Regions from separate parts of the Inquilinus sp. YAF38 genome, predicted to be linked through region 2. Evidence: riboswitches for the same ligand, from Rfam matches in the RefSeq annotation. Region 2 holds a riboswitch; each other region holds the start of a gene.

Region 1 (10,186 bases), on a different contig from region 2:
CCCGTCTCTTTCCTGTCATCCTCGGGCTTGACCCGAGGATCCAGGGGCGGCTGGAGCGGCTCTCTGTGGCCCCTGGATTGCCGGGTCAAGCCCGGCAATGACAGGGAAAAAATGCCCTGCCATCGTCCTGGTGAGGCGCCATGGCCCGTTTCCTGACCGGGCGGCTGCTCGACCTGCTGGTGGTGCTGTTCGGAGTCTCGGTCGTCGCCTTCCTGATGATCCGGCTGATCCCGGGCGACGCGGTGCAGATCATGCTCGGCGCCAACAGCGAGGTGACGCCGGACCGGATCGAGGCGCTGCGCCAGCGCCTCGGCCTCGACCAGCCGCTGGTGACCCAGTATCTCGCCTGGCTCGGCGGCCTGCTGACCGGCGATCTCGGCACCAGCCTGTGGACCGGCCGGCCGGTCCTGGAGGAGATCACGGCCCGGATCGGCGTCACCATCGAGGTCACGCTGCTGGCGCTGGCCGTCTCGGTGGCGCTGGCGGTGCCGGCCGGCTGCCTGATGGCGTATTTCCGCAACTCCGCCCGCGACTACCTGGTGCGGGTGGTCACCATCGCCGGCGTCACCGTGCCGTCCTTCTGGCTCGGGGCCCTGCTGATCTACCTGTTCCACGGCGTGTTCCCGGCCTTCCCGGCGATCGGCTTCGTGGCGCTGGCCGACGACCCGGTCGGCAACCTGCAGCGCATGCTGCTGCCGACCATCGCCCTGGCCGTGCCGGTGCTGGCGTCGCTGTCGCGCATCGTCCGCTCGGCCATGCTCGACGCGCTGGGGCAGGACTACATCCGCACCGCCCGGGCCAAGGGGGTCAGTGAGCGGGCGGTGGTGTTCGACCACGCCTTCCGCAACGCCATGATCCCCTTCGTCACCGCGCTCGGCATCTCCGCCGGCTATCTGTTCGGCGGCGCCATCGTGGTCGAGCAGGTCTTCGCCCTGCCGGGCCTCGGCCGGCTGATGCTGGGCGCGATCGCGGAGCGCAACTACCCGCTGATCCAGGCGGCGATCCTGCTGGTCACCGCCGGATTCGTGGTCGTGAACTTCGTCACCGACATGCTTTACGCCGCGCTCGACCCGCGGATCGGCCTGCGATGACGGCACCCCTCCCGGAAACCCTGGCGCCGCCGTCGCGCCGCCGCATCCCGGCGCCGCGGCACCCGCTGGTCTGGATCGGCGGGGCGCTGGTGCTGCTGCAGGTCGGGGCGGCGCTGCTGGCGCCCTGGCTCGCGCCGGACGACCCGCTGGCCCAGCATGTGATCCGGCGGATGAAGCCACCCAGCGCCGCGGCCTGGCTCGGCACCGACCAGTTCGGGCGGGACGTGCTGTCGCGCATCCTCTACGGCTACCGCGCCTCGCTCGCCGCCTCGGCCAGCGCGGTGCTGCTGGCGCTGCTGGTCGGCGGCACCCTGGGCGTGGCCGCGGCCTTGCGTGGCGGCTGGCTCGACCGCGCCGGCATGCGGCTGATGGACATCCTGTTCGCCTTCCCGATCATCCTGCTGGCGATCGGCATCGTCGCCGTGCTGGGGCCGGGGGCGACCACCACGGCGCTGGCGATCGGCGTGGTCTACATCCCGGTCTTCGCCCGCCTCTTGCGCGGGCCGGCCCTGGTGGTGGCCGGCAGCCAGTACGTGCTCGGCGCCCGCGCCATCGGGGCGGGGGAGGGGCGGGTGCTGTGGCGCCACGTGCTGCCCAACCTGGCCAGCGTCATCCTGGTGCAGGCCAGCCTGGCCCTGTCCACCGCGATCCTGGTCGAGGCCTCGCTGTCCTTCCTGGGCCTCGGCACCCAGCCGCCGACGCCGTCGCTCGGCCGCATGCTGGCCGAGGCGCGGAGCTACCTGCTGCTGTCGCCCTGGGATTCGATCTTCTCCGGCCTTGCCATCCTGTTGGCGTCTTTCGGCTTCAACCTGCTGGGCGACGGGTTGCGCGACGCGCTCGATCCCAGGCTGCGGGGCAGTTGACGATGGGTGACATCAGGACGATGGCGGCGGTGACGGTCCGGCCGCCGGCGGCGGCGGACCTGCCGGCCGTGGCGCAGGTCGCCTGGCGCAGCACCCGCGCCGCCTTCGAGCACATCCTCCCGGCCGCGATCCTGGACCGCAAGCGGCCGGAGGATTTCGCCCGCCGCTTCGCCGCCCGGCTGCCCGACCTGCGTATCGCGGTCGACACCAAGGGCACGCCGCTCGGCTTCTCGCTGATGACCGGGTCGCATCTCGACATGCTGTTCGTCGACCCGGCGGCGCAGGGCCGGTCGGCCGGCACCGTCCTCCTGGCCGACGCCGTGGCGCGCGGGTGCCGGACGCTGGAGAGCTTCGCCCACAACCGGCTCGCCCGCGGCTTCTACGAGGCCCGCGGCTTCCGCCTCTGCCGCTCCTACCGCAGGCTGTATGAGGGCATCGAGATGCCCTTCGTGCTCTACGCCCTGGCCGAGGGATGACGGGCAGCGTTGCCGGAAACGCATTGCCCGATCGTCGTTTTGCCGATAAGTCTTGGGGCCGTCGTCCTCCCGGGCGGCCCCGTGGTGATTTGAGCCGACCGGCTTGCGGCCACGTTAAACTCCGCTAAAAGGTCGGTTGCGCGCAGGTCCCGCACGCACCGCCTCCCGGTCGGGTCGAGGAGGAGGTCGAGATGGATCGATACGAAGCCCCCAGCGAAGACGAATTCGGCCCCGAGACCGTGCTGGTCCGCGGCGGCACGCGACGAACGCCCTATGGCGAGACCTCCGAGGCGATCTTCCTGACCTCGGGCTTCGTCTATGACAGCGCGGCTGCGGCCGAGGCGCGCTTCACCGGCGACGATCCCGGCTTCGTCTATTCCCGCTACGGCAACCCGACGCTGGAGGTGCTGGAGACGCGCCTGGCCCTGCTGGAAGGGGCGGAGGGCTGTCACGTCACCGCCAGCGGCATGTCGGGGGTGTTCACCGCCCTGTTCTGCCATCTGCGCGGCGGCGACCATGTCGTGGCCAGCCGGGCGCTGTTCGGCTCCTGCTTCTTCATCCTCAACGTCATCCTGCCGCGCTACGGCATCACCACCACCTTCGTCGACGGCGCCGACCTCGCGGCCTGGGAGGCGGCGATGCGGCCGAACACCCGGGCGGTGTTCCTGGAGACGCCGGCCAACCCGACGCTCGATCTGGTCGACGTCGCCGCGGTGGCGAAGATCGCCCATGCCGCCGGCGCCAAGGTGTTCATCGACAACGTCTTTGCCACCCCGCTGGGACAGAAGCCGCTCGAGCTCGGCGCCGATGTGGTGATCTACTCCGCCACCAAGCACATCGACGGCCAGGGCCGGGTGCTGGGCGGCGCGGTCCTCGCCGACAAGAAGTTCCTGACCGACGACTTCCTGCCCTATTACCGGCACACCGGCCCGGCGCTGTCGCCGTTCAACGCCTGGGTGCTGGTGAAGGGGCTGGAGACGCTCGGGCTGCGGGTCGAGCGCCAGGTCGCCAGCGCCCACCGCCTGGCCCGGCTGGTCGAGGCGCATCCGGCCGCCCGTTCGGTGCGCTACCCTTGGCTGGAAAGCCATCCGCATCACGAACTGGCGAAGCGCCAGATGAAGAACGGCGGGACGCTGGTCTCCCTGGACCTCGGCAGCAAGGCGGCGGCCTTCGCCTTTCTCGACGCGCTGCAGCTGGTCGATATCTCGAACAATCTCGGCGACACCAAGTCGCTCGCCACCCACCCGACCACCACCACCCACCGGGCGATGGAGGCGGCGGACCGCGCCGCCATGGGCATCACCGACGGGCTGGTGCGGCTGTCGATCGGCCTCGAGGGCATCGAGGACCTGGAGCGCGACCTGTCCCGTGCCTTGGACGCGGCGAAGCACGCCGGCTGACGGTATGGGGGTGAGGCACGGCGCCGCGCCCCGCTCATCCGGCGACCGGATTCCGGCTCTGCCGCGTTGAGGCGGACGAAGGGGGATCTCGATCCCTGGAGTTCGCATGATGAGATGGAAGCTCGCCTTGGCCGCGATGGCCGGGCTGGCGCTGACGGCCCTGACGGCGACGGCCGCCGATGCCGCGCCGGGCTACACCACCGCCCCGGCCCGGCTGCGCGCCGGTCCGGGCGCCGACTACCCGACGGTGGCGCGGCTGCGGCCGGGCGTGCCGGTGCAGATCTTCGGCTGCGTCGATGGCTGGGCCTGGTGCGACATCGGCGTCGGCCCCGACCGCGGCTGGGCGAATGGCCGCTTCCTGGCGGCGGATGTGCAGCATCGCCGCCGGGTCATCGTCGAGGCCGCGCCGGTGATCGGCGTGCCGGTGATCCGGTTCGACGCCGGCCCCTACTGGGACAACTATTATCGCGGCCGGCCCTGGTACCACGACCGCGGCCGCTGGGCGCATTAAGCCGGATCGGAAGTCCGGTCGTCCTGCGGAGTTGTTGCCTCTCCCGTTTACGGGAGAGGTCGGAGACGCGGAGCGGCTCCGGGTGAGGGCTCTTTGTCGAGGCCCGGGCCAGCCCTCACCCGGTCGTCCTGCCGACGCCCGACCTCTCCCGCCAGGCGGGAGAGGCAATCGGTGTGCTTGAGCCGAAGTAGTTGCGTTCTGGCAGCCAAAGTGAAAGGGCGGCTCCCGCAGGAGCCGCCCTGTTTCATTCGGCCGGCGTGCTTGGCGCCTCGGCCCGCGGCTTCGGCGCGATCGAGCCGCCCAGCAGCTTCTCATGCACCCATTCGCGGACATGCTGCAGGGTGACGTACAACATCGGGATCAGGAAGATGCCGATCGCCGAGGCCGCGATCATGCCGCCGAACACCGAGGTGCCGACACCGCGCCGGCTGGCCGCGGCCGCGCCCGCCGCCGTCACCAGCGGCACCAGGCCCAGAATGAAGGCGAAGCTGGTCATCATCACCGGCCGGAAGCGCAGCCGGGCGCCCTCGATCGCGGCCTCGGCGATCGACGACCCCTCCTCGCGCTTGGCTTTGGCGAATTCGACGATCAGGATGCCGTTCTTGCTGGCCAGCGCGATCAGCACGACGATGCCGATCTGGGCGTAGACGTCGTTCGACAGGCCGGCGATCCAAAGCGCCGCCATGCCGCCGACGATGCCGACGATGACCGACAGCAGCACGCCGATCGGGATCGACCAGCTCTCGTACAGCGCCACCAGGAACAGATAGGCGAACAGCACGGCGAGGCCGAGGATGAAGCCGGTCTGGCCGGCCGCCTCCAGCTCCTGCAGCGCGGTGCCGGTCCATTCGAAGCCGTAGCCGGCCGGCAGGGTGGCGGCCGATGCCTTGGTCATCGCCGCCAGCGATTCGCCCGAGCTGAAGCCCGGCGCGGCGCTGCCCAGGATGTTCACCGCCCGATAGTTGTTGTAGCGGGTGATGAACAGCGGCCCGAGCTGCTGCTGCGCGTCGACCAGTGACCGCATCGGCACCATCTGGCCGGTCGAGGAGCGGACATAGATCCGGTAGATGTCGTCGACCGTGCGGCGGTCGTTGGCCTCGCCCTGGGCGATCACCTGCCAGGTGCGGCCGAACAGGTTGAAGTCGTTGATGTAGAAGCCGCCCAGCGTCGCCTGCAGCGCGTTGAAGATGGCGCTGACGCCGACGCCGAGATTCTGCGCCTTCTCGCGGTCCAGGTTCAGGAAGATCTGCGGCGTGTTGGCGTTGTAGGAGGTGAAGACCTGGGCCAGGCCCGGCGTCTGGTTGGCGGCCACCACCAGCCCCTGCGCCACCGCCGCCAGCTCGTTCGGGCTTTTGCCCTCGAGATCCTCGAGCTGGTACTGGAAGCCGCCGGCGGTGCCCAGGCCGATGATCGGCGGCAGGTTCAGGGGGATGATCAGCGCGTCGCGGACGCCTGCGGTGCGGATCGCCACCTGGCGGATCACGTTGAACACCGTGATCCCTTCCTTGACCCGCTCGTCGAACGGCTTCAGCGCCACCACCAGGAAGGCGGCGTTCGGCTCGGCCAGGCCGTCGATGAAGCTGCGGCCGACCACGCCGGTGATGTCGGCAACGCCGGGGATGTCCCTGACCAGCGCCTCGACCTGCTCGGTCACCTGGGTGGTGCGGCTGATCGCGGCGGCGGCCGGCAGCTTCATCTCGACGAAGAACAGGCCCTGGTCCTCGTCCGGCAGGAAGCCGGTCGGGGTGGCGCTGTTGAGCAGCCAGGCCAGGCCGCCGAAGGCCGCGATCAGCGCGATCGACAGCACCGCCATCCGCACCAGCCGGGCAACGATCCAGGCATAGCCGTCGCGCACCTTGTCGATGCCGCCGGACACCCGGCCCATGACCCGGCCGTACAGCCCCGGGCGGTGGCCGGGCCGGTGCGGCTTCAGGAACACGCCGCACAGGGCCGGGCTCAGCGTCAGCGCGTTCAGGGCCGAGATCAGCATCGCCACCGACACGGTAACGGCGAATTGCGAGTACAGCTCGCCGGTGATGCCGGGGATGAAGCCGACCGGCACGAACACCGACAGCAGTACCAGGGTGATGGCGATGATCGGCGCGGTGATCTCGCGCATCGCCAGCTTGGTCGCCTCCTTGGCCGGCAGCCCGGTCTCGGCCATCACCCGCTCGACGTTCTCGACCACGACGATGGCGTCGTCGACGACGATGCCGATCGCCAGGATCATCGCGAACATCGAGATGGTGTTGGCGGAGAAGCCGAAGGCCAGCAGCACCGCGAAGGTGCCGACCAGCGACACCGGCACCGCGATGATCGGGATCAGCGTGGCGCGCAGGTTGCCGAGGAACACGAACACCACGATCGCGACCAGCACGAAGGCTTCCAGCAGGGTCTTGATCACCTCGCCGATGGTCTCGGTGACGAAGACGGTGGTGTCGTAGGTGATCCGGTAGTCGACGCCGGCGGGGAACCGCTCTTTCAGCCGCTCCATCTCCGCCCGCACGCCCTCGGCCGCCGAGACGGCGTTGGAGCCGGGCGACTGGTAGATGCCGATCACCGCGGCCGGCGCGCCGTTCAGCCGGGCGGTGGTGTCGTAGGACTGGGCGTTCAGCTCCAGCCGCGCCACGTCCTTCAGCCGCACCACCGACCCGTCCGGGTTGGCGCGCAGGATGATGTCCTCGAACTGCTTGACGTCGGTCAGCCGGCCCAGGGTCTGCAGCGTCACCTGGATCTGCTGGTTGTCCGGCATCGGCTGGGCGCCCAGGCGGCCGACGGCGGCCTGCACGTTCTGGCCCTGCACCGCGGTGACGATGTCGTTCGGGGTCAGGCCGAAGCTGGTCAACTGATCGGTGCTGTACCAGATCCGCATCGCGTAGTTCAGGGTGCCGAACAGCGACGCCTGGCCGACGCCGCTGACGCGGGCCAGCGAATCGACCACGTTGATGATCGCGTAGTTGTTCAGGAACAGCGCGTCCTGGCTCTTGTCCGGCGAATACAGGGTGACCAGCTGCAGGATCGCCGAGGACTGCTTTTTCACCGTCAGTCCCTGGGCCGTCACCTCGCTCGGCAGCTTCGGCTCGGCCAGGGCGACGCGGTTCTGGACGTTGACGGTGTTGATGTCCGGGTCGGTGCCGACGGCGAAGCTGATGGTCAGCGAGTACGAGCCGTCGCTGCCGCTGGTCGACGACATGTACAGCATGTTGTCGACGCCGTTGACCTGGGCCTCGATCGGCTGCGCCACGGTCGATTCGACCACCGCGGCGCTGGCGCCGGGATAGGCGCCGCTGACCGACACCTGCGGCGGCACGATGTCGGGGAACTGCGCGATCGGGATGCTGCGGATCGCGATCAGCCCGGCCAGGGTGATGACGATCGCGATGACGATCGCGAAGCGCGGGCGATCGACGAAGATCGAGGACAGCATCGGGTCACTTCCCCGCCGGCTTGGCCGGCGTTGCGTCGGCTGCCGCAGGGGCGGGGTTGACCTCCTGGCCCGGCCGCACCTTCTGCACGCCGTCGACGATGACGACGTCGCCGTCGTTCAGCCCCTGCTGCACCACCACGTCGGCGCCCTGGTTGGGGCCGGTGGTGATGTGCTTGGCGGCCGCCTTGTTACCCTCGCCGACCACCAGCACATAGCTGCCGGTCTGGTCGGTCAGGATCGCGCGCTGCGGGATGACCAGCGCCTCGACCGGGTCTTTCCGCTCCGCCGTCACCCGGGCGTACTGCCCGTCGGTCAGGATCCGGTTCGGGTTCTGGAACACCGCCCGCACCATCAGCGTGTCGGTGTTCTGGTCGACCTTGACGTCGGTGAAGTCGATCTTGCCGGTCTGCGGGTATTCCGACCCGTTGGCCAGGGTCAGCTTCACCACCACGTCCTGCGGCTCGACCCTGCCGGACCCGCTGGCCTGCTGCACGTCCTGGATGAAGCGGTCGCTGACCGGGAAGACGACGTAGATCGGGTCCTGGCTGACGATGGTGGCCAGCGTCCCGGTGCTCGGCCCCACCAGCGCGCCGACGCTGTAGGCCGAAATGCCGACGCGCCCGTCGAACGGCGCCTTGATGTCGGTGTAGCCGAAATTGATCTGCGCCTGCTCCAGCGCCGCCTGGTTCTGCTGCACCGATGCCACCGCCGATTTCTCCGTCGCGATGCGGTCGTCCAGCGTCGCCTGCGAGACGTTCTGGTTCTTGATCAGCTCGCGGGCCCGGTCGGTCTGCAGCTTGGCGTTGTCGGCGGTGGCCTGGGCGCTGGCCAGGTTGGCCTGGGCCTGGTCGACCGCGGCCTGGTAGGTGTCCTTCTCCAGCACGAACAGCTGCTGGCCGGCCTTCACCTCCTGGCCTTCGGTGTAGTTGCGCTGCTGCAGGAAGCCCTCGACCCGGGCCACCAGGTCCACCTTGTTCACCGCCTGGACCCGGCCGACGAAGGTGACGCCCGCGGCCACCGGCCGCTTGGCGGCGGTGACGACGCCGACGGCCGGCGGCGGCATCTGCGGCGCCTGGGCCTGCTTCTCGGAGGATTCGTTGCAGCCGGCGAGGAGGAGAAGGCCGAAGGCGATGGCGGGGGCGCGATGTCGGCGCGCAATCCAGGATCCCGTCATGATGGGCCCGTCTCCTTCGGCTTTGATCAGAATATGTGTTTATGCTCTGTTGCGCCGCAGGCGCCCAATCCCGTGCACGGTATCATTGTTTTGCTGTCGGGAAAGCATCTTGCAGATATTGCGCGAGCGGAACAGTGAGACCGACCGCGGGTTGAGCAAGCAATGAGGTCTGGAGGATTGTGATGAGGTTTCGGCCGACTCTGATCGCGCTCGCCGTGGCGGCGGTTGCGACTGCCGCTCAGGCCCAGAGCTCGCTGCTGAACGATGACCCGTTGACGCTGCCCGGCCGGTCGGCGTCGACTCCTACCCCGGCCCAGCCGCTGGTCAAGCCGGGCATCCCGTCGCGGCCGGAACAGCCGATGGCGGCGCCCGCGGCGCTCCCGGCGGCCCCTGCGGCGCCGGCCGTCCAGGATGCGGGACGCACCGTCCGGCTCGAGCAGGAGCAGGCGCATCCGAGCGGCGTGGCGATGATGCTGACCGGCATCACCTACCGGGCCGACAGCATCATCGTCTCCGCCAGCATCCTCAACCGGTCCGACCGGTCGGTCTCGCTCAACCGCGGCGGCAGCAGCCTGGTCCTGGTGGACGACAGGGGCCGCAGCCATCCCTTCGTGCCGCCGGCCGACAATCCGGAGGTCCAGGTCTCCCCGCGCTCGCGGGTGACCGCCAGCTTCGTCTTCGCCGGACCGCTCACCGGCAATACCCGGTCGATGCAGCTCTCGACCAACGGTCCGTCGGGCAGCCGCAACGACCGGTTGACCTCGGCGCCGGCCTTCCAGTTCCGCGTGCCTGTTTCCTGAGAGACTCGACCGGGTCAGATGAACAGCAGCTGGCCGTCGCGCGGCGATTCGGCCAGCAGGGTGACGACGCCGGCGATCTCGGCCGGCACCGCCAGCTCGGCTGGGGTGAGGCCAAGCGCGCGCAGCCCCATCTCGCAGGCGACGAAGCGCACGCTCAGCGCCTGGCAGGCCTCCAGCAGCTCGGTGAAGGTCGCCACCCGGCGGGCGGCGAACTCCGCCTCCTGCGCCTCGGCGCCGCCATCCAGCCGGCGCCAGCCCTCGGGCAGCAGCGCCCGCAGCGCCGGGCCGGTGAAGAACAGCGTCGCCCGGCGGTTGGTCGCGGCGGCGGCGCTGGCCAGAACCAGGGCGTAATGCACGCGGTCGAAGCGGCCGTCGAACACCACGATCGACAGCGCGCCGATTCCCGCCGGCCCCTCAGCCATGGTGATGCGACAGGTCGGTCAT
Region 2 (10,186 bases):
GGCGCCCCCTGGCTGCGCGACGCCGAGGCCGACGGCGCCGGCCGTCGCCTGACCGGCTGTGGCCCGGGCGACTTGGCCTGCACCATCTTCGTCTCCGCCGGCGGCACCGCGCTCGACCAGCCCTCGCCGCTGCTGCGGCAGTACGGGTCGGCGCCGATGAGCATCGGCGGCGTGCCCCTGCCGCCCGAGCCGACCGAGGCGGAGCGCGCGCTGCGCTGCCTCGCCTTCACCGCCTATACCGAGGCCGGCAACCAGGGCACGCGCGGCATGGCGGCGGTGGTCTGGGTGGTGATGAACCGCATCGCCGTGGCCGATGATTTCGGCGAATCGCCCTGCGAGGTGCTGGCCGATCCGGGCCAGTTCGAGCCGCTGTCGCGCCCGCGCTTCCGCGCCTTCGCCAAGGCGGTGCGGGGCGGCGGCATGCCGAAGTTCCCGCAGCCGCTCAGCGCCCAGGACGAGATCCTGCAGCGCACCGCGCGCCTGGTGGTCTGGCAGATGCTGGATGGCTATTTCGCCGACGACCCGACCGACGGCGCCCAGTACTTCTTCGCCCCGGCGGCGATGCGGGCGCTGGGCCGCGGCATGCCGGCCTGGACCAACCGCTTCCGCCGCACCGCCGCGATCGGCGACCACGTCTTCTACCGGCCGAAGCGCGGCGGCTGACCCGGCGCCGTCCCGCCGATCATCCGGCGGCCAGGGGCTGGTCCGCCCGGCTGTCCGACCCACCTTAACTGCGGGCCGGGACCATCGGGCGGCTTGCCCTGAAATCGTCACGAATCTTCCCTGGCCCCGGCCTTTCGGCCGACCTAGAACGGACGTGATGGCTGCCACCACCCCCGCTTCTGCGACACCTTCGCTCGGTTCGGTCCTCCTGGCCGTCGCGCCGCTGCTGTTCAGCGCCGCGATCATGATCATGGGCAACGGGCTGTTTGGCACGCTGCTCGCGGTGCGGATGGATCTCGACGGCTTCGATGTCGGCACCATCGGCTTCGTGCTGGCCTTCTATGCCGGCGGCTTCGCCCTCGGCACCCTGATCTGCCCGCGGATCGTGCTGCTGGTCGGCCATATCCGCACCTTCGCCGCCTTCGCCGCGATCGCCTCCGCCGCGGCGTTGTTCCACGCCCTCTGGGTCGACCCGATCGTCTGGGCGGCGCTGCGCCTGGTCACCGGCATCAGCATGGCGGTGCTGTTCACCATCATCGAAAGCTGGCTGAACGCCCGCGCCGTGAATGCCGTGCGCGGCCGGGTGATGTCCTCCTACATGGCGGTGAACTACACCGCCTTCGGCCTGTCGCAGCCCTGGCTGACGATGATGGATCCGGCCAGCTTCGCCCTGTTCTCGGTGGTGGCGATGCTGGTGTCGCTGTCGCTGGTGCCGCTGGCGCTGACCCCGGTCGAGACGCCGCCGGTGATCAAGGTCAAGCGCTTCGGCCTGCGCACCCTGATCGCGATCTCGCCGCTCGGCGTCGCCGGCTGCGTCTCGGTCGGGCTGATCAGCGCCGCCTTCTCCGGCATGGGGCCGGTCTATGCCCGCACCATCGACCCCGCGCCGAACTGGATCGCCAGCTTCATGATGACGGCGATCTTCGCCGGCTTCCTGCTGCAATACCCGGTCGGCCGGCTGTCCGACCGCTTCGATCGGCGCCAGGTGTTCCTCGGCATCACCATCTCTCTGGCCCTGATCAGCGCAGCTCTGGCGCTGTTCGGCGGCAGCTCGATGACACTGCTGCTGGTGCTGCTCGCGGCCTTCGGCGGGCTATCCTACACCATCTATCCGCTCAGCCTCAGCCACGCCAACGACTTCATGACGCCGGAGCAGCTGGTGCCGGCCGCCGCCGGCCTGCTGCTGTGCTACGGCACGGGCGCGATCTTCGGGCCGATCGTGGCGTCGCAGGTGATGCAGCTGCTGGGCCCGGATGGGCTGTTCGTCTGGACTGGGTCGGTCGCGGCGCTGCTGGCGCTGTTCACCGTCTACCGCATGACCCGGCGCGCGGCGAAGCCGAACGAGGAGCAGGGCAGCTTCGTCTCGGTGGCGCCGACCACCACGGCGGTGGCGGCCGAGCTCGATCCGCGCGCGCCGGACGAGACGCCGCCGACCATGCGCGACGCCGCCTGAAGGGAACCGCCATGCCGCTCACCCGCCGCCGCCTGCTGACCACGGTGCTTCCCGCCGCCGGGATGGCCGCGGCGGGGTTCGGCGAGGTGCTGCCGGCGCGGGCGCAGGACCCGCTGTTCTTCCGCATCGGCACCGGCACCACCGGCGGCACCTATTTCCCGATCGGTGGCATCATCGCCGGCGCCATCTCCGGGCCCCCGGGCCTGCCGCCGTGTGGCAGTGCCGGCGGCAGCTGCGGCGTCTCCGGCCTGATCGCGGTCGCCCAGGCCAGCGCCGGCTCGATCGACAATATCCGCCGAATCCAGAATGGCGAGTTCGATTCCGGCCTGGCCCAGGCCGACGTCGCTTTCGCCGCCTATGCCGGCGAGGGGCCGTTCGCCGGTGAGCCGCCGGTGATCGGCCTGCGCGCCATCGCCCATCTGTTCTCCGAATTCGTCCATATTGTGGTGCCGGCGGACAGCCCGGTGCAGTCGGTCGCCGACCTCAAGGGCAAGCGCGTCTCGGTCGGCGCCGAAGGCTCCGGCACGATCTACGACATCCGCCTGATCCTGGCCGCCTACGGCCTCAAGCAGACGGATGTGACCGAGGTCTATGAGCGGCCGGAGCCTTCGGCCGACCTGCTGGCCGAAGGCGGGCTCGACGCCATGGTGATGACCGGCGGCCCGCCGCTCGGGGTGATCGCCGACCTGGCGCGGCGGCGGCCGATCCGGCTGCTGCCGATCACCGGGCCGGAGGCCGAGGCGCTGATCGCCAAGGTGCCGTTCTTCGCCCAGGAGCCGATCCCCGCCGGGCTCTATGACGGCGTCGCCGTGGAGGTGCCGGCCCTGTCGGTCGGGGCGATCTGGCTGGTGGCGGAGCGGATCGAGGAGGCCACGGTCTACGAGATCGCCCGTGCCCTGTGGCAGAAATCGACCCTGGACCTGCTGGCCGCGGGCCATCCGCGCGGCAAGGAGATCTCGATCGACGGCGCCGCGCGCGGCCTCGGCGTGCCGCTGCATCCCGGCGCCGCCCGCTATTATGCCGAGCATGCGGTGCTGAGCCTGCCGGCCCGGGCCACGCCCTGAGCCGAGGCCCGGCGGGCCGGACGACGCCGCGCATTCATCCAGTTGAAATCTGCGGGCGGACCCCGTAGAACTGGCGGCACATCAGGAGTTGGGCATTGCCCGACGCCAACCTGCTTCCCGAGCAAGGTGGCGCCCCCGAGAGGGGGGATGTGGTCGAACCGACAACCAAACGGGTCCATCCACAATCGGTCCTGCTCACGACACGCGGAACAGAGCCGAATGCCGATCAAGATTCCGAACGACCTGCCCGCCCGCTCCGTCCTCGAGGCGGAAGGGGTCATGGTGATGCTCGAGGCGCAGGCCGTGCGGCAGGACATCCGGCCGATGCGGATCGGCCTGCTGAACCTGATGCCGAACAAGGTCAAGACCGAGACCCAGTTCGCCCGGCTGCTCGGCGCCTCGCCGCTGCAGGTCGAGCTGACGCTGGTCAAGATGACCAACCATGTGCCGCGCAACACGCCCAGCGACCACATCTTGTCCTTCTATCGTGACTGGCAGGACGTCCGGGCCGAGAAGTTCGACGGCTTCATCGTCACCGGCGCGCCGGTCGAGACGATGCCGTTCGAGCAGGTGACCTATTGGGACGAGCTGCGCCGGGTCTTCGACTGGACGCAGACCAACGTCCATGGCTGCTTCAACATCTGCTGGGGCGCCCAGGCCGCCGCGCATCATTTCCACGGCGTGCCCAAGCACGCGCTGCCCGAGAAGAAGTTCGGCGTGTACCGCCATCGCATCATCGAGGCGGCCTCGCCCTATCTGCGCGGCTTCTCCGACGATTTCACCATCCCGGTGTCGCGCTGGACCGAGAACCGGCGCGAGGACATCCCGGCCGCCAGCGGCATGAAGGTGCTGATGGAGTCGGACGAGGCCGGGCTGTGCCTGCTGGAAGATGCCAGCCGCCGGTCGCTGCACATGTTCAACCATGTCGAATACGACACTGACACGCTCGGCGACGAGTATTTCCGCGACGTCGCCGCCGGCAAGGCGATCGCCCTGCCGCACGACTATTTCCCGGGCAACGACCCCGAGCGCCGGCCGCAGAACCGGTGGCGCAGCCACGCCCATCTGCTGTTCGGCAACTGGATCAACCAGATCTACCAGACCACGCCTTACGACGTCGGCGACATCGGGCGGGGTTAGCCGGGGGTTGGAGCGGGTTGATTTGGGCCGGATCGATCAGCCTATCGCACGAAGGAGCTGATTTTGCCTCTCCCGTTTACGGGAGAGGTCGGAGACGCGAAGCGGCTCCGGGTGAGGGCTCTTTGTCGAGGCCTGGGCCAACCCTCACCCGGTCTCGCTGCGCGAGCCCGACCTCTCCCGCCAGGCGGGAGAGGCACTACAAAGACGCTCTAAAAGGTGAGCACCCAGGGCTCGGCCAGTCCAGCCTCGACCCAGCGTCGCATCGCCGGCAGGGCCAGGACCGCGTCGGCATAGGCCCGGCAGGCCGGGTCGAGCGGCACGCGGTAGCGGTCGAAGCGGATGACGACCGGGGCGTACATGCAGTCGGCCGCGCTGAAGGCGCCGAACAGGAACGGCCCCTCGGCCCCGGCCGCCTCGCGGCACTGCCGCCAGATCGCGGTGACGCGGGCGATGTCGGCCTCGGCCGCATCGCTGCGGGCCTGGCCGGGATCGGATGGCGCCAGGTCCATCGGCAGCTCGTTGCGCAGGCCGGTGAAGCCGCTGTGCATCTCCGCCGAGATCGATCGGGCCAGCGCCCGGCGGGCCGGGTCGCTCGGCCACAAAGCGAGATCCGGGAAGCGCTCCGCCAGATATTCCAGGATCGCCAGGCTGTCCCAGACCGTCGTCCCGTCGTCGATCAGGGCCGGCACCTTGCCGCTCGGCGAATGGCTGAGGATCGCCTCCTTCGACCCGTCGCGGTAGAGCGGGATCAGGATCTCCTCGAAGGCGATCTCATGATGCGCCAGGGCCAGCCAAGGCCGCAGCGACCAGGAGGAGTAGCGCTTGTTGCCGATGATGAGGCGCATGACGGTCCGCTCGGGCTGAGGGGTTGGCAAGGGAAACGGGCTGGAGCATGGTGTGCCGCCCCGAGTTCCCGAACGCAAGAAGGCCTGCGCCGTGCTGCCGAATCTGGTCGATGCCGCCGAGGGAGAGACCGTCTCTCTGATCCCGCTCAGCAAGGCCGCGCTGGATGGCTGGCGCGCCGTCGCGACGCCGGCGCGGCGGGCCTGGGCCGAGGCCAACGGCTTCGCCGCGGAATCGGGCCGCACCCTGGCGCTGCCGGGCGAAGGCGGGCGGGTCGACGCGATCCTGGTCGGAGTCGACTCCGCCTCCGACCCCTGGGCCTTCGCCGGGCTGCCGACCGGGCTGCCGGCGGGCACCTACACGCTGGATGATTCGGCCGAGCCGGCGACCGCCACCACCGCCGCCTATGGCTGGGCGCTCGGCGGCTACCATTACGGGCGCTACAAGGGGCCGGAGCGGGTGTCGGCCAAGCTGGTCTGGCCGCAGGCCGCCGACCGCGCCGCGGTCGAGCGCGCGGCCAGCGCCACCACGCTGGTGCGCGACCTGGTCAACACCCCGGCCAACGACCTCGGCCCGGCCGAGCTGGCCGCGGCGGCCGAGGCGCTGGCGAAGGAATTCGGCGCCCGTTTCAGCGTCATCACCGGCGACGAGCTGCTGACCCGCAACTACCCGATGATCCACGCCGTCGGCCGCGCCGCCAGCCGGGCGCCGCGGCTGATCGACATCACCTGGGGCGACCCGTCGGCGCCGAAGGTGACGCTGGTCGGCAAGGGCGTCGTCTTCGATTCGGGCGGACTCGACCTCAAGGATTCCGGCAACATGCTGCTGATGAAGAAGGACATGGGCGGCGCTGCCCATGCCCTCGGCGTCGCCCGCATGGTGATGATGGCGCAGCTGCCGGTGCGGCTGCGCGTGCTGGTGCCGGCGGTCGAGAACGCGGTGTCCGGCGACGCCTTCCGGCCGATGGACGTCTATCGCAGCCGCAAGGGGCTGACGGTCGAGATCGGCAACACCGACGCCGAGGGCCGGCTGGTGCTGTGCGACGCGCTGGAGGAGGCGTCGTCGGAGAAGCCGGAGATCATCGTCGACTTCGCCACCTTGACCGGCGCCGCCCGGGTCGCGCTCGGCACCGATGTGCCGGCGATGTTCTCGAATGACGACGCCACCGCCGACGCACTGGCCGCTGCCTCGCGCCGGGTCGAGGACCCGCTGTGGCGCCTGCCGCTGTGGCAGCCCTACAACCGGCTGCTGAAATCCGGCATCGCCGACATCAACAACGCACCCGACACGCGCTTCGGCGGGGCCATCACCGCGGCCCTGTTCCTGGAGCGTTTCGTCGCCCCGGGCGTGCCCTGGGTGCATATCGACCTCTATGCCTGGAACGCCGCCGACCGCCCGGGCCGGCCGAAGGGCGGCGAGGCGATGACGATGCGGGCGGTCTACGCCCTGCTGGAGGAGCGGTTTGGAGGCCGGCGCTGATTCGATCGACCGTATCGCCGTCGCCGGGGACGGGAGCGGCATGACCGTCGCCCTGACCTCGCTGCAGGCGCTGGAGTTGTGGCGCCACGCCCTGACCGCGGCGGTCCGGCGCGAGGCGCCGGACCTGTCGTCGCGGCAGATCGCGCTCCTGCTCACCATCTATCTGACCCCGGCGCCGCACACGGTGCGCGGCCTGTCCTCGACCCTGCACATCTCGAAGCCGGCGGTGACCCGGGCGCTCGATCGTCTGGGCGAGCTCGGCCTGACCCGCCGCACCGTCGACACGGCCGACCGGCGCAACGTGCTGATCGAGCGGACCGAGGCCGGGCAGTCCTATCTCGACGGCTTCGCCGATCTGGTGCGCCAGGCGGCCAGCATGATCGGCGTCGCGGCGTGACCGAGCTGGACCGCAAGCTGGTGCCGTGGCGGCCGGACCTCGCGGCGATGAGCCTGCGCGGCGTTCATGCGGCGGAGCGCTACGCCGCCGGCACGCTGCACCAGGCAGTCCGCGGCATCGTGCCGATGCGCTCGGCGCCCGACGCATCGCGCGGCCAGGCGACCGAGATGCTGCATGGCGAGACCATCACGGTCTATGAGGTCAAGGACGGCTGGGCCTGGGGCCAGCTCATGGCGGACGGCTATGTCGGTTATGTCGAGGCGGCCGGCCTGTCCGACCGGATCGCCGCGCCGACCCACCGGGTGCGGGCCTTCCGCGCCTTCCTCTACCCGGGCCCCGACTTCAAGCTGCCGCCGGTCCGCGCTCTGAGCTTCCGCAGCCCGGTCGAGGTGATCGAGACGGCGAAGGGCTATGCCCGGATCCGCGAGGCCGGGGAACCCGGCGGCTGGCTGCCGGAGGTGGCGCTGGGGCCGCTCGACGCCGCCGAGCCCGACGTGGTGGCGACGGCGCAGCGCTTCCTCGGCGTGCCCTATCTCTGGGGCGGCCGCTCCAGCCTCGGCATCGACTGCTCCGGCCTGGCCCAGCTCGCCTGTGCCGCCGCCGGCCACGCCATCGAGCGCGACACCTACCGCCAGGCGCAGACCGCCGCGACGCTGGTCGGGACCGATGAGGGCGCCGGGCTGCAGCGCGGCGACCTGGTCTATTTCCCCGGCCATGTCGGGCTGATGGTCGACGGCGAGACCCTGATCCACGCCAATGTCCGCGCCGCCTGCGTCTCCCTCGACCCGGTGCGCGAGGTCACGGCCCGGTCCCAGGCGGCGGACGGCAAGGGCATCACCGCGGTGCGGCGGTTCGAGCGGTAGGTCCGCCGTCTGCGGCTTCTCGAAGCCAAAACCCCGTTTCGTCATCCCCGCGAAAGCGGGGATCTCGTCACGTCTCAACCGGATAGAGATTCCCGCTTTCGCGGGAATGACGACGTGTGAGGGGCTAATACCCCCGCGACCGGTCGACCACATCCTCCATCGGCTCACCGCGCTCGAAGCGGGCGATCTGCTCCGCCAGGCGCAGGGTCGCGTAGGTCGCGTTGTTGTTGGCGGCGACATGCGGCGTCAGCACCACCTTCGGATGGGTCCAGAACGGGTGGTCGGGCGGCAGCGGCTCGGTCCGGAACACGTCCAGCACCGCGCCGGCGAGATGGCCGGAATCGAGCGCCGCCACCAAGTCGGCATCGACCAGGTGATGGCCGCGCCCGGCATTGATCACCCAGGCGCCGCGCGGCAGGGCGGCGAACAGCCGGCGATCGAGAATGTTCTCGGTCTCCGCCGTCAGCGGCAGCAGGCAGACCAGGATCTCGGATTGCGCCAGGAAGGCGTCGAGCCGGGCCGCGCCGGCAAAGCCTTCCACGCCCTCGACCGCCTTCGGCGTCCGGCTCCAGCCCGCCACCCGGAAGTTCAGCGCCATCAGTGCCCGCGCCACGGCGCCGCCCAGCGTGCCGAGGCCGAGAATGCCGACCGTGACGTCGCGCGCCAGCCGCTGGTCGTGCTGCCGCCACACCCCCGCCGCCCGCTGGGCGCGGTAGGTCCGGGCCTGGCGGTGGATCGCCAGCACCTGCTCGGCCACGAACTCGACCATGCCCTCGGTCAGGCTGAGATCGACCATGCGCACCAGCGGCACGTCGGCCGGCAGGGTCGGGTCGCGCAGCATGGCGTCGATGCCGGCGCCGAGCGAATAGATCACCTTGAGGTTGGGCAGCCCCGCCAGCATCCCGGCCGGCGGCTTCCAGACGATGGCATAGTCGATCTCGGCCGGGTCGCCGATCTCGGGCCAGACCCGGACCTCCAGCGCCGGCATCGCGGTGCGCAGCGCCGGCAGCCACTGGGCGGGATCATCGGTGGCCGAGGCGAAGACGGCGACGGGCATTCTGGTGGTTCTCCGGGATCAGCATTCAGAGCGACCGTACGAGATCCCGACCCGCCATTGCCAGCCCAAGCTAGGCGCTGGCGCTCTACACATATGGACCCCAGATCGCTGCAGCTCGTGGTTATAAACACAATTGCATGTTGAAATAAAAATCTAATCACAAGATTCATGTAGTACTAAAGAATTCATCTCCGCTGATGACAAGCCGCCGGGGAAGTCCTATCTCATTTCGATGGTCATTGTTGCCGGGCGCAGCTCCCCGCCGCCCGGCCCGGCAAAGGGGAAGAGGTCATGCCCGACACCGCCCTGGCGCGGAAGGCCGAAATTGCCGGCCCGATCGTGTTCGACCGGAACGCCGAGGTCTTCGCGCTGATGCGCGATTCCGCCACCGTCCTGGCGCGGCAGGAGCCGATCCTGGCCCCGGTCGTCGAACGCATCGTGCTCGGCGCCGCGGATTTCAGCGACGCGCTCGCCCGCCTGCTGGCCACCAAGCTGGAATGCGACACCGCCTGCCATGACCGGCTGCTGGCGTTGGCGTCCGAGGCGATGCGCGCCGACCCGACCATCGCCGGCCACGCGGTGCTCGACCTCGACGCCATCAAGGACCGCGACCCGGCGGCACGCAACCACCTGACGCCGTTCCTGTTCTTCAAGGGCTTCCACGCGCTGCAATGGCACCGGGTCGGCCACTGGCTGCTCGGCCAGGGGCGCCACGCCCTCGCCAGCTTCCTGCAGAGCCGGGTATCGGAGAGCCTCGCGGTCGACATCCACCCCGCCGCCCGGATCGGCTGGGGGCTGCTGATCGACCACGGCACCGGCGTCGTCATCGGCGAGACCGCGGTGGTCGGCAACGACGTCTCGATCCTGCACGGCGTCACCCTCGGCGGCACCGGCAAGGAAAGCGGCGACCGCCATCCCAAGGTTCGCGACGGCGTGCTGATCGGCGCCGGCGCCAAGATCCTCGGCAACATCGAGATCGGCGAGGGCGCCAAGATCGGTGCCGGCAGCGTGGTGCTGGCCTCCGTGCCGCCGCACCGGACCGCGGTGGGCGTCCCCGCCCGCATCATCGGCTCGTGTTCGGAGCCACTCCCTGCCCTCACCATGGACCACTCGATCCCGGTGCCGCCCGGCATCGACTTCGTGATCTGACCGCGTCGGGTTAGGCTCCTCCTCCGCAGGCTGCTGCTGTGGGGGAGCCGCTATGACCGACAGCTTCGATCTCGACGC
Region 3 (10,186 bases), on a different contig from region 2:
AACCCCGAGGTGCTGCGCAGCACAGTGGAGTCGCGCGGTGAGAACCTGGTCAAGGGCCTCGAGAACATGCTGGCCGACCTGGAGCGCGGCCAGGGCCGGCTGGCCATCACCATGACCGACCGCAGCGCCTTCGAGATCGGCCGCAACATCGCCGTCACCCCCGGTAAGGTGGTGTTCGAGACCGAGCTGATGCAGCTGATCCAGTACGACCCGGCGACCGAGACGGTGGCGCGGCGGCCGCTGCTGATCATCCCGCCCTGGATCAACAAGTTCTACATCCTCGACCTGAAGCCGCAGAACAGCCTGATCCGCTGGGCGGTCGAGCAGGGCCACACCGTCTTTGTCGTCTCCTGGGTCAACCCGGACGGGCAGCTGGCGGACAAGAGCTTCGCCGACTACATGCTGGAAGGGTCACTGGCGGCGCTCGGCGCGATCGAGCAGGCGACCGGCGAGCGCGAGGTCAACGTCATCGGCTATTGCCTCGGCGGCACGCTGCTGGCCTGCACCCTGGCCTGGATGACGGCCAAGGGCGAGGCGGACCGGGTCAAGAGCGCCACCTACCTGACCACGCTGACCGACTTCACCGATCCGGGCGAGCTCGGCATCTTCGTCGACGAGGAGCAGCTGCGGACGATCGAGACGAAGATGTCCGGCAAGGGCTATCTCGAAGGCTCGGCGATGGCCACGACCTTCAACCTGCTGCGCGCCAACGACTTGATCTGGTCCTTCGTCGTCAGCAACTACCTGCTGGGCAAGGACCCCTTCCCCTTCGACCTTTTGTACTGGAACAGCGACGCGACCCGGATGCCGGCCGCGATGCACAGCTTCTACCTGCGCAACATGTATCAGGAGAACCGGCTGGCGCAGCCCGGCGGCATCACCCTGGCCGGGGTGCCGATCGACCTGACCACGGTGAAGACCCCGACCTTCATGCTGTCGACACGCGACGACCACATCGCGCCCTGGGCCTCGACCTATGCCGGGACCCAGCTGTTCGGCGGGCCGGTGCGCTTCTGCCTCAGCGCCTCGGGCCACATCGCCGGGGTGGTCAACCCGCCGGCGGCGAAGAAGTACTGCCACTGGGTCAACACGCGTACGCCGAAGACCCCGGAGGCTTGGCTCCAAGCCGCCGAGCAGGTCGAGGGCTCGTGGTGGCCGGAATGGCAGAAATGGGTCGCCCGCCACACCGGCGGCCAAGTCCCGGCCCGCCAGCCGGGCGACGGCGGGTTGTCCCCGATCGAGGACGCCCCCGGGCGCTACGTGCGGGCGACATAGGGCTCCAAACCGCTCTCTCTTAACTGTCATTGCCGGGCTTGACCCGGCAATCCAGAGGATGTCGAGACCTTCTGGATGCCCGGGTCAAGCCCGGGCATGACAAGGAGGGAGGGGGCCGGCTCCGCCTCAAGCCGCCAGCTCATCCACCGCCGCATAAGCCCGCCGCAGCTCGGCCAGGCGATCGCCTTCCAGCACCCGGTCGAGATGGATCTCGGGCCGCAGCGTGGCGGTGACGACGACGCGGTAGAGATGGGTCCACGGCCCGGCGCCGCGATGCACCACGGCGTACAGGATCTCGCGCCGCTGCGGGTCGCGCGAGTGGGGACAAAGGCGGTCGTCGAGCCGCTCGACGGTGTCGCCGGGATGGGCCAGCGGGATCGCCGCGGACTGGTATGCAGACATGAAAAACCCTCCATCGCGGTTGCGAGGAGGGCTGACGCGCGGCTTTCGACCCGTTTGGTTGCCGGTCCGGCCGCATCGCCCCTCTTGCGAGAGGCCACCACCTTGCCCGGGAGGCAGGTTGGCGTGGGCGTCAGCCCAGCTCTGGATGCGAGGCCGGGTTTAGCGCGGGCCGCGGCGCGGCGCAAGAGGGATAGAGTGCCCTTGCCTCCGCCCCCCGGATCGTCCGACCCTGGGCCGTCCTCCAGCGGCGAGCCAGCGATGTCCGATCCCTCCCGGCCGGTGCCTGATCTCTTCGCGGCGCGGCCGAACGCCTATGATCGCTTCACCCGGGCCGAATGGGCGGCGCTGCGGGCCTCGACGCCGATGGCGCTGTCCGAGGCCGAGTTGGCCGAGCTGCGCGGGCTGAACGAGCCGGTGTCGCCGGCCGATGTCGCCGACATCCTGCTGCCGCTGTCCCGCCTGCTGAACCTGCACGTCGCCGCCGCCCGCCGGCTGGACGGGGTGCAGGACGCCTTCCTCGGCCGGCCCGGCCCGCCCCCGCCCTACATCATCGGCATCGCCGGCAGCGTCGCCGTCGGCAAGAGCACCTTCGCCCGGCTGCTGCGCCTGCTGCTGTCGCGCTGGCCCGACCATCCGCGGGTCGAGCTGGTGACCACCGACGGCTTCCTGTGGCCGAAGTCGGTGCTGGAGGAGCGTGGGCTGATGCGCCGCAAGGGTTTCCCCGAGAGCTACGATCTGCGCCGCATGATCGGCTTCCTGGCCGCGGTGAAATCGGGCGGGCCGGAGGTCGAGGCGCCCGTCTATTCCCACCTCGCCTACGACATCCTGCCCGGCGCGAAGCAGGTGGTCCGCCGGCCGGACATCCTGGTCTTCGAGGGGCTTAACGTGCTGCAGGCCCCGGCCGGGGCGTCGGTCGTCACCTCCGACTTCTTCGATTTCTCGGTCTATGTCGACGCCGAGGAGGAGGACATCGCCCGCTGGTTCGTCGAGCGCCGCCTGCTGCTGCAGCGCACCGCGTTCCGGGACCCTTCCTCCTACTTCCATCACCAGCGCGACCTGCCGGAGGCCGAGGCCCGCCGCGCCGCCCGGGAGATCTGGGACCAGATCAACGGGGTGAACCTGCGCGAGAACATCCTGCCGACCCGGCAGCGCGCCCGGTTGGTGCTGCACAAGTCCGCCGATCATTCGGTCGACGCCGTCGCCCTGCGCCGGATGTAGCCATGGACCTGCGCCTCGGACCGCTGATCGGATCGGGCAAGGAGGCCGAGGTCTTCGACGCCGGCGATCGGGTGGTCAAGCTGTACCGGGCGACGGTGGCTGCGCCGAAGCTGGCGGCGCTGCACGAGGCGTCGGTGCTGGCCCTGGTCGAATCCCACGGGCTGCCGGTGCCGTCGGTCCGCGGCGTCGGGCAGGCCGACGGCCGCTGGGGCATCGCGATGACCCGGGCCGAAGGCCCGCCCCTCGCCGAAGCCATCCTCCGCGGGCCTGGCGAGGCCGTGGCCGGGCTGGAGCGGATGGTCCGGCTGCACCGGGAGATCCACGGCCGCCCGGCCACGCATCTCGCCGGCCTGAAGCCACGGCTGGCGGCGAATATCGGCCGTGCGGCCGGGATGCTGGGCCGGACCCTCGCGCGCCGGCTGCTGGACACCCTCGCCGGTCTGCCGGATGGCGACCGGCTATGCCATGGCGATTTCCATCCCTGGAACATCCTGGGCCCGCCCGGCCGCGAGGTGGTGGTCGACTGGCCCAACGCCTGCGCCGGCGATCCGGCGGCCGACGCCTGCCGCTCCTATGTGCTGATCCATCCCGCCGCGCCGGCGCTGGCCGCAGCCTATGTCGACGCGTATGCTGCCGCCGCGGGCGAGGGCCGGGACCAGATCCTGGCGTGGCTGCCCGTGGTCGCGGCCGCCCGCCTGGTGGAGGGTGTGCCGGACGAAATCAAGGCGCTGATGGCGATGGCTAGGTCGGAATCACCGCCCTGACCCCCGGCCGAATCCGCGGCAAACGGCGGGTTTCCGGCCGATTTCGTCGTCGAACTTGCCAATTCGCGCATCCTCCCCCATGTTTAGAGGGTCATTCTGGTTCGGACGGCCGGCCTGCCATGCCCTTGCGGCCGCGGATCCCTCGCCTTCCCCCGTTACCGTCTGATGCGTCGTGCGAGTTCGTGCGGCGCGACCCTTAGTTGGAGGAAAGCGATGCCGATCGGCACCGTCAAGTGGTTCAACAGCACCAAAGGCTTCGGCTTCATTCAGCCGGAGAGCGGCGGCCCGGACGTGTTCGTCCACATCTCGGCCGTTGAGCGCGCCGGCCTGCGTGGCCTGAACGAAGGCCAGCAGATTTCCTACGAGGAGCAGCGCGACCCGAAGCGCGGCAAGACCTCGGCGGAGAATCTGAAGGCCGTCTGAGCCTTCGAGCTGCAGAGCGGAACAGGAGCGCCCGCTCGTCGGGCGCTCCTTTTCTTGTGACAGACCTGCGATACTGCGGAAGCGTCGCGCCAGAGGGAGGCGGTCATGCCGTTCAAGCCGAACTACAATCAGCAGCGCAGCGAGCGCAACCGCGCCAAGGAGCAGAAGAAGCAGGAGAAGCTGCAGAAGCGCGAGGAGGAGAGCGCCCGCCGCAAGGCCGGGCTGGATGGCGACGCGCCCCAGGATGGCGACATGCCCCAGGACGGCGACACGCCCCAGGACGACCAGACCGAGTCGTCCTGACCCGAACCGTCACCGGAGTGCCACCATGGCCCGGAGCAAGAAACAATCCAATGACAGCACCTTCGTGCTGTTCAACGTCGTCTACCAGGACGGCACGCTGAGCTCGAACCGCAAGGTACCGCGCGCCGAAGCCGATGGGCTGGACGGCGAGGCCCCCGTGCGTGCGTTCATCGAGGCCCAGGACCGCAAGATCGCCGAGATGTCCGGCAATCCCCGCGGTCCGATCAAGACCATGACCCGCCTGCGCGGCCAATAGCCGACCGGCGCGGCGGCCCGAGAGCCGCCGCCTCTCCACCTCATCCCATCCACGTCGCGCTGAATTTTGCGTGGCTGCCGTCATTCAGGCGCAGATTCAGCCACTGGTCGACGAAGGCCTTGAACACCACGTCGCCGCGCGGCAGCAGATAGGCCTTCTCGGCGAAGGTGAAGGGCTGGTCCGGATGCACGGCGCACAGGCCGGGGCGCAGCTTCTGCTGCAGCCGGGTCTCGCTGGCATCGGTGATCATCACATCGGCCCGGCCGGCCAGGATCTCATCGAAGATCTTGGTGTTGTCCGGGAAGATGGTGATCTCCGCCGATTTGATTCTCTCGCGCACGAAGGCCTCGTTGGTGCCCCCTGGTGGCTCGATCACCCTGACGCCGGGCTGGTCGATCTGCTCCACCGTCTGGAATTTGTCGATAGTCTCGCACCGGGTGATCGGCGTCTTGCCGTCGACATCGATCGGGATGCTGAAGAAGGCTTGCTTCTGACGCGGCAAGCTCACGCTGATGCCGCCCATCGCCATGTCGCAGGCGCCGCCGGTGAAATCCGCCATCAGCGTCTTCCAGCTGGTCTTGACGAACTCCACCTTCACCCCGAGCGCGGCGGCCAGATCCTTGGCCATGTCGATGTCGATGCCCTCATACTCGCCCTTGGCCGGGTCGAGATAGGTGAAGGGCTTGTAGTCGCCGGTGGTGCAGACCTTCAGCACTCCGGCCTTGGCCACGGCGTCGAGCGTGTCGACGCGATCCGCCGCGGCCGCGGCGGCAGGCAGAACGAGCAGCAGAGCGGCGGCGGCAAGCAGGCGCATGATTCCTCCCGGATCTGATTCGGCTGGGATCTTAGTCGGACGAATGGGATGCCACCAACAGCCTCGTCCGCGCGGCCGGTCGCGGCTACCATCGCCGCCATGAAGCTGATCGCCTACACCATCGGCGGGACCCATCTGGAGATCCGGCCGGCCCCGGCCACGCGCGACTGGATGTCGGCGACGCCGGAAGGCTTCGCCTATCGCTGCCTGCCGCTGAACATCGCCAACGCCCATGGCTGGGAGATCCTGTGCCCGGCCCCGATCCGGGCCTGGTGGGATGGCGGCACGGCTCCGGAATCGGTGCGGGTCGAGGCGTCCGAAGACGGTGCTGCACCGGCGGTCGGGCATTTCGGCAGCGGCATCCTGACCTTCCATGTGCCGCTGCTGCTGCGCACCGAGCCGGGCTGCAACCTCTGGGTCTCCGGCCCGACCAACGCGCCGAAGGACGGCATCGCGCCGCTGACCGGGGTGGTCGAGACCGACTGGTCGCCCTATGGCTTCACCATGAACTGGCGCTTCACCCGGCCGAACCACCTGGTCGAGTTCGCCGCCGGCGAGCCCTTCTGCCTGTTCTTCCCGCTGGCGCGCGACGCGGTCGAGGCGGTCGAGCCGGAGGTCCGGCCGCTGTCCGACGACCCGGCGCTGGAGGCGCGCTACTGGGCCTTCCACCAGGGCCGCACCGATTTCCTGGCCGACCTGCCGGTGCCCGGCACCGACGCCAATGAGGCGAAGTGGCAGAAAGGCTATTACCGCGGCCTGGACACGGACGGCACCCCGGCGGCGCAACACCAGATCAAGCTGCGGCTGAAGCCGTTCAAGGAGGGGTGAACCTCAGATAGAGACAGGTCAGCCTTTTTGCGTTGCCTCTCCCGCCTGGCGGGAGAGGTCGGGCGTCCGCAGGACGACCGGGTGAGGGCTGGCCCGGGGCTCGACAAAGAACCCTCACCCGGAGACGCTTCGCGTCTCCGACCTCTCCCGCAAGCGGGAGAGGCAACGCGCATAGCTAAGCGCCAGCCCTCGTCTCCGCCGCCATCGCCCCCGCCTCGTCCCCCGCCAGCCGCAGCGCACGCGCCGTGAGGCGCCAGTTGAACGGGCTGCCGGGCTTGGCCTCGGTGCGTTCCGCCGCCAGCCCCCGCGCCAGCTCGGCCTGACCGCCGCGCAGCGCCGCCTCAACCAAAGTGAGGGCCAGCACGTCGCGCTGGGCGTGGCTGCCGCCGAAGCGGTGCGCCACCGCCCGCACCGGCGCCAGCAGCTCGACCGCCGCGGCATAGTCGCCGGCACCGAAGGCGCGCAGCGCCTGGCACACCGGCAACCCGACCGCGGCCGTCATCGCCGCATTGGTGCCGCCCGCCGCCGCGCTTCGGGCCTGCGCCGCCAGCAGCCGGTCGGCATCGGCGTCGCGGCCGGTGGAGACGAAGGCCATCATCGCGTGCATGTCGTTGAAGGCGTAATAGCCGTCCTCGGCCATCGGCGCCCAGGTCTCGGCCAGCTCGGCCCAGCGGCCGCCGGCGTCGACTCCGCGCAGATGCAGCCGCCACAGCAGCGCCGTGGCATCCAGCGTCTCCAGCGCCACCGGCGAGGGCTGCGGCCGGATCGCCTCGTCATACAGCCGCAGCACCGTCGCGGTCTCGCCGAGGTCGAGATGGTACAGCGCCAGGTGCCACCAGTTGTGGAAGGCGAACATGTTGTCCGGCGCCCAGTCGCCGGTGCGGCCGGTCAGCCAGTCGACGCCCTCGGGCAGCCGGCCCTGCATCTCCATGACATGGGCCACGGCGTGGATCGCCCAGGGATCGCGCGGCTGCAGCGCCACGGCGCGGCGGCCGGTCGCCTCGGCGGCGCGGTAGTCGCCGGTCTCCTCCAGCCCGAAGGCGTGCATGCCGAGGATGTAGCCGTAGCCCGGCACCGATTCGTCCCAGCCCGGCAGCGCCCGGGCGATGCGGTCGCGCAGCAGCTGGGTGTGGCCGAGATAGAAGTCGCCGAGATGGGCGGCCTGCAGCGCCAGCCCGTCGCGCGGCCAAGCCTCCGCCACCCGGCCCCAGGCGTCGACCGCGCCGGCGAAATCGCCGTCCAGCCAGGCCCGCAGCGCCGCGATGTGGCCGCGCTCGCGCTCATTGGCGCCGGCCGCCAGCGCCTCCGCCGCGTCGACGCTCTGGCGCAGCGGCGCCTCGGCCGCCTTCTCGGTCGCCAGCGCCATCAGCGTGCCGCGCAGGCAATGGCCCATGACGAAGCCCGGATCCTCGGCCAGCGCGGCCTCGATCTCCGCCAGTGGGTCGCGGAAATAGCTGTGCAGCCGGTCGGCCGCCGCCTCGTAGCGGTCGAGCGCGGCACGGCTGGTGGTCGAGACCGGAATGCCCCGGCTGTCGGTAAGACCCATGACCCGATCCTCTCATGCTCTGGATCAGGATAGCCTAGCCTGCCTGCCCCGCGCTGCTTGTAACCTGCGTTACCCCCGAAATGGCGAAGCCCCCGTCCGGGCGGCGGGGGCTTCGGTGCTTGTCCTTGCGGCTGTAGAGCTTGCCGGACGGGACGATCTTGTGGCCGAGCCGGCGGGCGATCAGCGCATGCGGATCGCGCCGCTTCGGCCCGGCCTTCGGTGGCACGGGCGTCTTCATCTGCCTCTCCTTTCGGGCTGGGCCGCCGTGATATGGCGCTTTGCCGGTCCAGCGCAAGGCCGCGATGCCGTCTGTCAGGAAATGTACGGAAACGCGAAACAACTGGCACCGGACAGGTGTTCATGCGACGAGTAAGCTCGTCACGAACGCCGCCGCGGACCGCTCGAGAACCGGGCCCCAGCAAAACCGAGGCACTCATCACGCGTACGAACGATTCTCCGGACTCCACCCGATCCAGCTGGTCGGCGCGGATCCGGCGCATCCGCAAGCACTATCGGCGCCACGGCCGCCGCCACCTCGCCACGGTCACGCAGGCACTGCCCCTCTATGCCCTGTATGGGGTGATGCGGGCGCTGCCGCTCGACCTCGCCTCCGCCCTCGGCGGCTGGGTCGGCCGCACCCTCGGGCCGCGCCTCGGCGCCTCGCGCCGGGCCGACGCCAATCTGCGCCTGGTGATGCCGGAGCTGTCGGCCGCCGAGCGCGGGCGCGTGATCCGCGGCATGTGGGACAATCTGGGCCGGGTGATCGCCGAGTTCCCGCATCTCGGCCAGCTGCGGCGCAGCGAGGCCCGCCGCCCCCGGCGCATCAAGGTCGAAGGGATCGAGCATTTCCTGGCCGCCCGCGACGGCGGCCGCGGCGTGGTCATGGCTATCGGCCATTTCGGCAATTGGGAGGTCGGGGCTGCCGTTGCCGCCAATCACGGCGTGCCCTTCACCGCCATCGCCCGGCCGCCGAAGAACCCGCTGGTCGGCCGGCTGCTGCACCGCATCCGCAGCTCCGTCGGCACCATCATGCTGGAAAAGCGGATGGAGGGATCGGACGCCAAGCGCGCCCTGTCGGTGCTGCGCGCCGGCGGCGTGCTCGGGATGATGGTCGACCAGCGCTACAATGGCGGGCTGAAGGTGCCGTTCATGGGCCACGACGCCATGACCTCGCCCGGCGCCGTGGCCATGGCCTACCATCTCGACTGCGCCGTGATCCCGGTCAGGATCGAGCGGCTGGCGGGCGCCCGCTACCGCGCGGTGTTCGAGCCACCGCTGGCGATGCCGCGCAGCGGCGACCGCAAGGCCGATATCGAGGCGGCGACGATCGCGCTGAACGAGGTGGTCGAGGGCTGGGTCCGCGCCCGGCCCGAGCAGTGGCTGTGGCTGCACAAGCGCTGGATGATGCCTCGCCCGCGCAAGCTGAGGCAACGCGTGCGAGCCTACAAGGCCAGCCTGGCGGCGCTCAAGGACTGAGGGCTACAGCGCCGACCCGGAATCCAGCACCACATTGGCGCGGTATTCGACGCCGAGCGCGACATAGCCCTCCGCCAGCTTGCGGTGGTGCTCGTGCTCCTCGTCGGTCAGGGCGCGCACGAACCGCGCCGGGCCGCCGGCCCAGAGCTGGCCGGCCGGCACCCGCTTGCCGGGAGTCAGCAGCGCCCCGGCCGCGACCATGGCACGGCTCTCGACCACCGCCCGGTCCATGACGCAGGCCTTCATGCCGACGAAGCTGCGGTTCTCCAGCGTGCAGGCATGGATCAGCGCCATATGGCCGATGGTGACGTCGTCGCCGATATGAGTCGGGCCGTCGGCCGAGGCGACATGGATCACCGTGCCGTCCTGGATGTTGCTGCGGGCGCCGATCCGGATCGGCTGCATGTCGCCGCGGATGACGCAGCCGAACCAGACGCTGGTGCCCGGCCCGATCTCGACATCGCCGATCACCACGGCGCCGGGCGCGATGAAGGCGTCCGGCGCGATCCGCGGCTGCTTGTTGCGATAGGGCAGAATCACCGCACCTGCGGCCATGGGGCTCAGGCCGCCTGCGACCGTGCCGGAAGCAGCCCGGCAGTCGGCGCCAGCCCCAGCGCCAGGTTCATGTTCTGCACCGCGGCACCCGACGCGCCCTTGCCGAGATTGTCGAGCTGCGCCACCAGCAGCGCCTGCGGTTCCTTGGCGTTGGCGAAGACGAACAGCCGCAGCTGGTTGGTGCCGTTCAGCGCCTCGGGCTCCAGCTCCGCCAGCGCCTCGGCATCGGCCAAGGGCGCGACCGAGACGAAGGCCTGGCCCTGGTAATGCTCGGCCAGCGCCGCATGCAGGTCGGCGGCCGAGGGCCGCTTCGGCAGCGCCCACAG

What was found. Region 2 has a riboswitch for S-adenosylmethionine ahead of metA (homoserine O-acetyltransferase MetA). Riboswitches for the same ligand answer to the same signal wherever they lie in the genome.
Region 1: another riboswitch for S-adenosylmethionine. It lies ahead of metZ (O-succinylhomoserine sulfhydrylase); the one in region 2 lies ahead of metA (homoserine O-acetyltransferase MetA).
Region 3: another riboswitch for S-adenosylmethionine. It lies ahead of AB4Z01_RS26580 (hypothetical protein); the one in region 2 lies ahead of metA (homoserine O-acetyltransferase MetA).

Annotation. Positions count from the first base shown of each region.
Region 1 covers NZ_JBFRCU010000022.1:47,624-57,809, forward strand. The annotation lists gene AB4Z01_RS12595 (ABC transporter permease) at 141-1,091, shown strand; gene AB4Z01_RS12600 (ABC transporter permease) at 1,088-1,954, shown strand; gene AB4Z01_RS12605 (GNAT family N-acetyltransferase) at 1,957-2,430, shown strand; SAM riboswitch at 2,502-2,578, shown strand; gene metZ (O-succinylhomoserine sulfhydrylase) at 2,622-3,830, shown strand; gene AB4Z01_RS12615 (SH3 domain-containing protein) at 3,937-4,341, shown strand; gene AB4Z01_RS12620 (efflux RND transporter permease subunit) at 4,586-7,768, opposite strand; gene AB4Z01_RS12625 (efflux RND transporter periplasmic adaptor subunit) at 7,773-8,942, opposite strand; gene AB4Z01_RS12630 (hypothetical protein) at 9,125-9,742, shown strand; gene AB4Z01_RS12635 (DsrE/DsrF/DrsH-like family protein) at 9,757-10,164, opposite strand; gene AB4Z01_RS12640 (HesA/MoeB/ThiF family protein) at 10,157-10,186, opposite strand, start outside.
Region 2 covers NZ_JBFRCU010000050.1:42,245-52,430, reverse strand. The annotation lists partial or broken gene AB4Z01_RS21505 (cell wall hydrolase) at 1-663, shown strand, start outside; gene AB4Z01_RS21500 (MFS transporter) at 821-2,116, shown strand; gene AB4Z01_RS21495 (TAXI family TRAP transporter solute-binding subunit) at 2,128-3,180, shown strand; SAM-I-IV-variant riboswitch at 3,254-3,359, shown strand; gene metA (homoserine O-acetyltransferase MetA) at 3,400-4,320, shown strand; gene AB4Z01_RS21485 (glutathione S-transferase family protein) at 4,530-5,165, opposite strand; gene AB4Z01_RS21480 (leucyl aminopeptidase family protein) at 5,257-6,642, shown strand; gene AB4Z01_RS21475 (MarR family winged helix-turn-helix transcriptional regulator) at 6,683-7,039, shown strand; gene AB4Z01_RS21470 (C40 family peptidase) at 7,036-7,902, shown strand; gene AB4Z01_RS21465 (2-hydroxyacid dehydrogenase) at 8,027-8,959, opposite strand; gene cysE (serine O-acetyltransferase) at 9,251-10,108, shown strand; gene AB4Z01_RS21455 (arylamine N-acetyltransferase family protein) at 10,161-10,186, shown strand, end outside.
Region 3 covers NZ_JBFRCU010000074.1:20,138-30,323, forward strand. The annotation lists gene phaC (class I poly(R)-hydroxyalkanoic acid synthase) at 1-1,275, shown strand, start outside; gene AB4Z01_RS26580 (hypothetical protein) at 1,402-1,677, opposite strand; SAM-I-IV-variant riboswitch at 1,722-1,831, opposite strand; gene coaA (type I pantothenate kinase) at 1,936-2,895, shown strand; gene AB4Z01_RS26590 (phosphotransferase family protein) at 2,898-3,659, shown strand; gene AB4Z01_RS26595 (cold-shock protein) at 3,873-4,082, shown strand; gene AB4Z01_RS26600 (hypothetical protein) at 4,188-4,385, shown strand; gene AB4Z01_RS26605 (hypothetical protein) at 4,411-4,641, shown strand; gene AB4Z01_RS26610 (transporter substrate-binding domain-containing protein) at 4,682-5,455, opposite strand; gene AB4Z01_RS26615 (DUF6065 family protein) at 5,504-6,283, shown strand; gene AB4Z01_RS26620 (tetratricopeptide repeat protein) at 6,459-7,829, opposite strand; gene AB4Z01_RS26625 (hypothetical protein) at 7,864-8,067, opposite strand; gene AB4Z01_RS26630 (lysophospholipid acyltransferase family protein) at 8,190-9,305, shown strand; gene AB4Z01_RS26635 (gamma carbonic anhydrase family protein) at 9,309-9,860, opposite strand; gene argC (N-acetyl-gamma-glutamyl-phosphate reductase) at 9,866-10,186, opposite strand, start outside.